DNA from 2 places in the Photorhabdus laumondii genome. Region 1 is predicted to be linked to the other one. Evidence: predicted binding sites of a transcription regulator. Region 1 holds the regulator's gene; the other holds the start of a gene.
The links. The regulator CRP, encoded in region 1, controls carbon source genes, mostly activating them, when cyclic AMP is high. The targets are predictions, from matches to a motif close to ATGTGANNNNNNTCACAT.
Positions count from the first base shown of each region.

Region 2: the regulator CRP is predicted to act here: its motif matches at 1,466-1,483, upstream of yrbN (protein YrbN).

Region 1 covers NZ_CP024901.1:424,949-428,378, reverse strand. The annotation lists gene PluTT01m_RS02020 (phosphoribulokinase) at 1-215, shown strand, start outside; gene PluTT01m_RS02015 (OsmC family protein) at 341-748, opposite strand; gene crp (cAMP-activated global transcriptional regulator CRP) at 1,069-1,701, shown strand; gene argD (bifunctional acetylornithine/succinyldiaminopimelate transaminase) at 1,751-2,962, opposite strand; gene PluTT01m_RS02000 (aminodeoxychorismate synthase component II) at 3,086-3,430, opposite strand, start outside.
Region 2 covers NZ_CP024901.1:5,280,140-5,283,569, reverse strand. The annotation lists gene pnp (polyribonucleotide nucleotidyltransferase) at 1-255, shown strand, start outside; gene nlpI (lipoprotein NlpI) at 503-1,387, shown strand; gene yrbN (protein YrbN) at 1,489-1,569, shown strand; gene PluTT01m_RS23180 (DEAD/DEAH family ATP-dependent RNA helicase) at 1,559-3,430, shown strand, end outside.

The sequences.
Region 1 (3,430 bases):
CCAAAACCATTCCATCACTGGATGAAAGTTTTATTGTCATCCGCTTCCGTGATCTGACTCAAATTGATTTCCCATACTTGTTAGCAATGTTACAAGGCTCATTCGTTTCAAGCATTAATACCATCGTGGTCCCCGGTGGAAAAATGGGGCTAGCAATGGAATTAATTATGACACCCTTGGTGCAGCGATTACTGGAAGGGGAAAAGATTTGTTAATCAGCGCCTGAGGTCAATTTAGCAAATCCGGCACTTAAAATTTGCATCTTATATTATTCAGTTAAAAAAACAGGTAACTGAAATATTAGTTACCTGATGTTATTTTTTGATCACGAAATAATATCTTAATCTATATCTTTAACTTCAAAACTGTGGGTAATTTCAACTGATTTCCCCAACATCAATGCAACAGAGCAATATTTTTCTGCTGAAAGCATGACGGCACGTTCAACCGCTTTATCTATTAAATCTTTACCCGTAACAATAAAATGCAGATTAATATGAGTAAACAAGCGTGGCGGCTCTTCACGACGGCGGGAAGTTAATTTTACTTCACAATCTCTGATGTCATACCTGCCTTTATGCAAAATAGAAACTACATCAATCGTACTGCAACCACCGGCTGCCATTAATACCATTTCCATTGGGCTCGGTGCCTTATCACCGGCATTACCATCCATCATGATCTGATGACCGGAAGATGACTCCCCCAAAAGAGATAATCCTTCAACCCATTTTACCCGTGCTTGCATAAATACCTCTTAAGTCGTTCTTTGCATCCAAGCCTACTCTTTCAGTATTAAACTGGCAATCTAGTGAGCGGTTTATTATGCTGAAACAATACAAGACAAGACAGAAACCCTTTCCTGTGTTAAAAACAGAAGTGGGCTAAGTATAGGTAGGTTATGATCAATACTTAAGGTTCAAATTTCAGATAACCTATATAAAACCCTTATCTGTCGGTTTTTCAACAAACTAATATGTTAAGCTAGTGTCTTTATAAGCCAGCCTGACGAGAAACTTTTAGATTCTCGTGTTATTTAGGCAGCGATAACAACAGAGGATGAAACGAATGGTTCTCGGCAAGCCACAAACAGACCCCACTCTTGAATGGTTTTTGTCACACTGCCATATTCATAAATATCCATCTAAAAGTACGCTTATTCATCAAGGCGAAAAAGCAGAGACGCTTTACTACATTGTAAAAGGTTCTGTTGCGGTTTTGATTAAAGATGAAGAAGGCAAAGAGATGATCCTTTCCTATCTAAATCAGGGGGATTTCATTGGTGAACTTGGATTATTTGAAGAGGGGCAAGAGCGTACAGCTTGGGTACGGGCCAAAAGCGCCTGTGAAGTGGCTGAAATCTCCTATAAAAAATTCCGTCAACTGATTCAGGTAAACCCGGATATTTTGATGCGTTTATCTGCCCAAATGGCAAACCGTTTGCAAACAACTTCTGAGAAAGTCGGTAATCTGGCTTTCCTGGATGTTACCGGCCGAATTGCCCAAACTTTACTGAATCTGGCGAAACAACCAGATGCAATGACCCACCCAGACGGAATGCAAATCAAAATCACGCGTCAGGAAATTGGCCAGATTGTTGGCTGTTCCCGCGAAACAGTTGGTCGTATTCTGAAAATGCTAGAAGATCAAAATTTGATCTCCGCACACGGTAAAACTATTGTTGTTTACGGTACACGTTAACGCCCGATTAATCAGCGCATAATCCTGCGCTGATTTCTCCTGTATTTAATTACACCAACTGATTAATTACCTGCTCTAACCGCTCCATTCCTTGAGCAATCTCTTCTTCACTAATAATCAACGAAGGCGTGAAACGCAGTACATCGCCTCCCGCACTCAACAACATTAAGCCATTTTCAGCCGCCAGTTGCAGAATATCTTTAGCTTTTCCCTGATGTGGCGCTTTAAGTTCTGCCCCAATCAGCAGACCCTTTCCACGGATTTCACCAAATATCGAATATTTCTGATTGATATCATTCAGAAAATTCACCATTAAATTATGGCGTTTTTCAACTCCCGCCAGAACCGCTGGTGTATTAATAATATCAAAAGCAACATTTGCAACTGCACAAGCCAACGGATTACCGCCATAAGTTGTACCATGAGCTCCCGGTGTCATCACTGAAGCAATATTCACTGTCGTCAGCATGGCGCTGATAGGGAAGCCATTTCCCAATGCTTTTGCCGTGGTAATGATATCTGGCGTAACATCATAATGCATATAAGAAAATAGCTTACCAGTACGTCCCATCCCACTTTGCACTTCATCAAACACCAACAGCACCTGATGCTTATCACAAAGCTCACGCACCCCATGAATAAATGCCGGTGCTGCCGCCGTGACTCCCCCTTCGCCCTGAACCGGTTCTAATACAACAGCACAAGTATGGTCATCTATGACGGCCTTCACTGCATCTAAATCATTAAAAGGCACATGAATAATATCCGCGGGTTTTGGTCCAAAACCATCAGCATATTTGGGCTGACCGCCCACGGAGACAGTAAATAGGGTACGACCATGAAAGCCCTGATGAAATGCGATAATTTTGGTTTTATAGGGATTGTGACGCGCAATGGCATAGTGGCGAGCCAGTTTAAATGCCGCTTCATTCGCTTCCGCTCCTGAGTTGGCAAAAAACACCCGCTCAGCAAAAGTCGCATCAATCAGTTTCTGCGCCAGAATCAAAGCCGGTTCATTGGTGAAAATATTACTGATATGCCAAAGTTTTTCCCCTTGCTGCTTCAAAACATCCACTAACGTAGGATGACAATGGCCCAAAGCCACAACAGCAATCCCTCCCGCAAAATCAATATACTCTTTCCCATGCTGATCCCATACACGACTACCCTGCCCTCTCACCGGTATAAACTGCGCTGGTGAATAAATTGGCAACATAACTTGATCGTATGTGTTTCTATCTACTGCGATATGCTCCTTCATTTCCCCACCCGTTTTTTATATATACGCCATTCAGAAGTGAAAACATAATCACCGAATATGCATAAAAAATCAAAGATGGGCAAATGAAAAAGATGGATAAATGAAGAAATTATCGGTATCTGGTTAATATCTCAGAAAGTTGCTCAGTAACTGGTGACCTTGCTCACTGAGAATACTTTCAGGATGGAACTGCACTCCTTCTAGCGGTAGAGTACGATGACGAATGCCCATAATTTCATCGACATTGCCGTTATGCTGGCTCCATGCAGTGACTTCAAATGAGGCCGGTAATGTCTCTGCGGCAATCACCAATGAATGGTAACGAGTCGCGGTCAATGGCCGGTTAAGCCCTTTGAACACACCTTGCTGATTATGATGAATAGCAGAAGTTTTCCCGTGCATCACTTCTCTGGCTTTTACCACGCTGGCACCAAACGCCTGACCAATTGCCTGATGTCCAAGACAAAC
Region 2 (3,430 bases), 830 kb from region 1:
ACTGGTAAAGTAACCCGTATCGTTGATTTTGGCGCGTTTGTTGCTATCGGTGGTGGTAAAGAAGGTCTGGTACATATTTCTCAGATTGCTGATAAGCGTGTTGAGAAAGTGGCTGACTATTTGCAGGTTGGTCAGGAAGTCTCAGTTAAAGTTCTGGAAATTGATCGCCAGGGTCGTGTTCGTCTGAGTATTAAAGAAGCGACAGTCGGAGTAATTGTCGAGGATACACCAGTGGCACCACAATCAGCAGAATAAATTTGATGTATATACCCTATGGATTTCAAGATGCATCGCGACGGTAAGGGAGTGAGTCCTCTGGAGCATAGATAACTATGTGACCGGGGTGAGCGAGTACAGCCAACAAAGAGGCAACTTGAAAGATAACGGGTATAAACGGCGTTTGTAAAAAAGCGCCGTTTATAGACTCAGGGCAGGAGGCCCAATAAATGCAATATGGGTGATAGGGCATTCTTAATCAATGTCTGACTTTCGGGAGTAGGAAATGAATCTTTTTCTGCGCTGGTGTTATGCTGTAGCAATACTTCTTTTGGCAGGATGCAGCAGCAAGGATTGGCGTAAAAACGAAGTTTTTGCTATTCCGTTACAACCTTCATTGCAACAAGAAGTCATTCTGGCTCGCATGGAACAGATTCTTGCGAGTCGGTCATTGACAGAAGATGAGTACGCGCAGCTTTTATATGAGAGAGGTGTGCTGTATGATAGTCTCGGGCTGAGGGCTTTGGCACGGAATGATTTTTCTGTTGCCTTATCTATTCGGCCTAATATTCCAGAGATTTTTAATTATCTGGGAATTTACTTCACACAGGCTAGCAATTTTGATGCTGCCTATGAAGCGTTTGATTCTGTATTAGAGCTTGATCCAACTTACAATTACGCGCGTCTTAACCGTGGCATCGCGTTGTATTACGGTGGTCGGTATAAGTTAGCGCAGGATGATCTGCAGGCGTTTTATCAAGACGATCCAAATGATCCTTTCCGTTCGTTGTGGTTGTACCTGGTGGAAAAAGAATTTTATCCTAAAGGAGCGATGTTGAACTTGTCGCAACACTACGAAAAAGCGAACCGGGGGCAATGGGGCTGGAATATAGTTGAATTCTATTTAGGCAAAATTAGTGAATATACATTGATGAATCGCTTGAAAGAGAATGCAACGGATAACACTTCGCTCGCTGAGCATCTCAGTGAAACTGACTTCTATTTAGGTAAACATTACCTAAGTCTGGGGGACAAGGATAGCGCATCTGCGTTATTCAAGCTGACGGTAGCTAACAACGCACATAACTTTGTTGAGCACCGCTATGCATTGTTGGAATTGGCGCTGTTAGGCCAGGAACAAGATGACCTATCAGAATCGGACCAGCAATAGCTGACGAACATTTCGAGATCGATTAACAAAGTCCATCATCTTGACCGATGAGGGCTTATTTGTTCGTTTAATTAAATAATTTGAGCCAGTTCACATTTTAAATGAAAATGACCGAAATTTTTTTCGATGCGTTATGTAGACTGGCCGCCATAACTAATGAGGCACCATTACATGACCACTGAGACTGAAATCTCTTTTGCTGATCTGGGTTTATCAGCACCTATCCTTTCTGCGCTGGAAGATCTTGGCTATGAAAAGCCATCTCCAATTCAGCAACAATGTATTCCCCATTTATTAAATGGCCGTGACGTACTGGGTATGGCACAGACGGGGAGTGGTAAAACAGCGGCATTCAGTCTGCCTTTACTACATAATATCAATGCTGAGTTGAAAGCTCCGCAGATCCTTGTGTTGGCACCGACCCGTGAACTGGCGGTACAGGTAGCCGAAGCGTGCGCAGATTTTTCTAAACATATGCGTAACGTGAATGTTGTTGCACTGTATGGTGGGCAACGTTATGACGTTCAGTTACGCGCTTTACGTCAAGGGCCACAAATTGTTGTGGGTACACCAGGGCGTCTTCTGGACCATCTGAAGCGTGGTACGTTGGATCTGTCTAACCTGAGCGGTTTAGTTTTGGATGAAGCAGACGAAATGCTGCGTATGGGCTTTATCGAAGATGTTGAAAACATCATGAGCCAGATTCCTGCTGAACATCAGACTGCACTGTTCTCTGCAACTATGCCAGAAGCTATCCGTCGCATTACTCGTCGTTTTATGAACGATCCGCAAGAAGTGCGTATCCAAGCGAGTGTAACGACTCGTCCTGACATCAGCCAGAGCTACTGGTCTGTTTACGGTATGCGTAAAAATGAAGCTTTGGTGCGTTTCCTTGAAGCTGAGGATTTTGATGCTGCGATTATTTTTGTGCGTACCAAAAATGCAACGTTGGAAGTAGCAGAAGCACTGGAGCGTAATGGCTACAACAGTGCGGCGCTAAACGGTGATATGAACCAGGCACTGCGTGAGCAGACATTGGAACGTCTGAAAGATGGCCGTTTGGATATTTTGATTGCAACTGATGTTGCAGCGCGTGGCTTGGATGTTGAGCGCATCAGTCTGGTTGTTAACTATGACATTCCAATGGATGCGGAATCTTATGTTCACCGTATTGGCCGTACTGGCCGTGCAGGTCGTGCAGGTCGTGCATTGTTGTTTGTAGAAAACCGTGAACGTCGCTTGTTACGTAACGTTGAACGTACAATGAAGCTGACTATCCCGGAAGTTGAACTGCCAAATGCTGAATTATTGAGTCAGCGTCGTCTGGAAAGATTTGCCGCTAATGTACAGCAGCAATTGGAAAGTAGCGATCTAGATCAGTACCGTACTCTGTTGTCTAAACTGCAACCTGCGGAAGATCTGGATATAGAAACGCTGGCGGCTGCATTATTGAAAATGGCACAGGGTGAGCGCCCGTTGATTCTGCCTCCGGACCCGGTTCGTCGTCCTCGCCGCGAATTCAACGAACGTGATGATCGTCGTCGTAATGGTTTTGATGATCGTGGCGAACGTAGTGATCGTCCTCGTCGTGAACGCCGTGATGTTGGTGAAATGGAGTTGTACCGTATTGAAGTGGGCCGCGATGATGGTGTTGAAGTTCGTCATATCGTTGGTGCGATTGCTAATGAAGGTGATATCAGCAGCCGTTATATTGGCAACATCAAATTGTTTGCAACGCATTCCACGATTGAATTGCCAAAAGGCATGCCAGGTGATTTGTTATCCCACTTTACCCGTACCCGCATTCTGAATAAGCCAATGAATATGCAGTTAATGGGTGATGCACAGCCATTTGAGCGCCGTGAACGTCGTGGTGGTGGGCGTAACGGCAATGGTAACGGTAATAGTAGTGGTAGTGGCCCTCGCCGTGATCGTGAGAATTTCAATGGTGGTGGCCGTCGCTTCAATGGTGAACGCCGCGGTGGAGAAGGTCGTGGTGAAGGTCAGAGCCGTAGCAATTTCCGTGGTCGTGGTGATGATCAT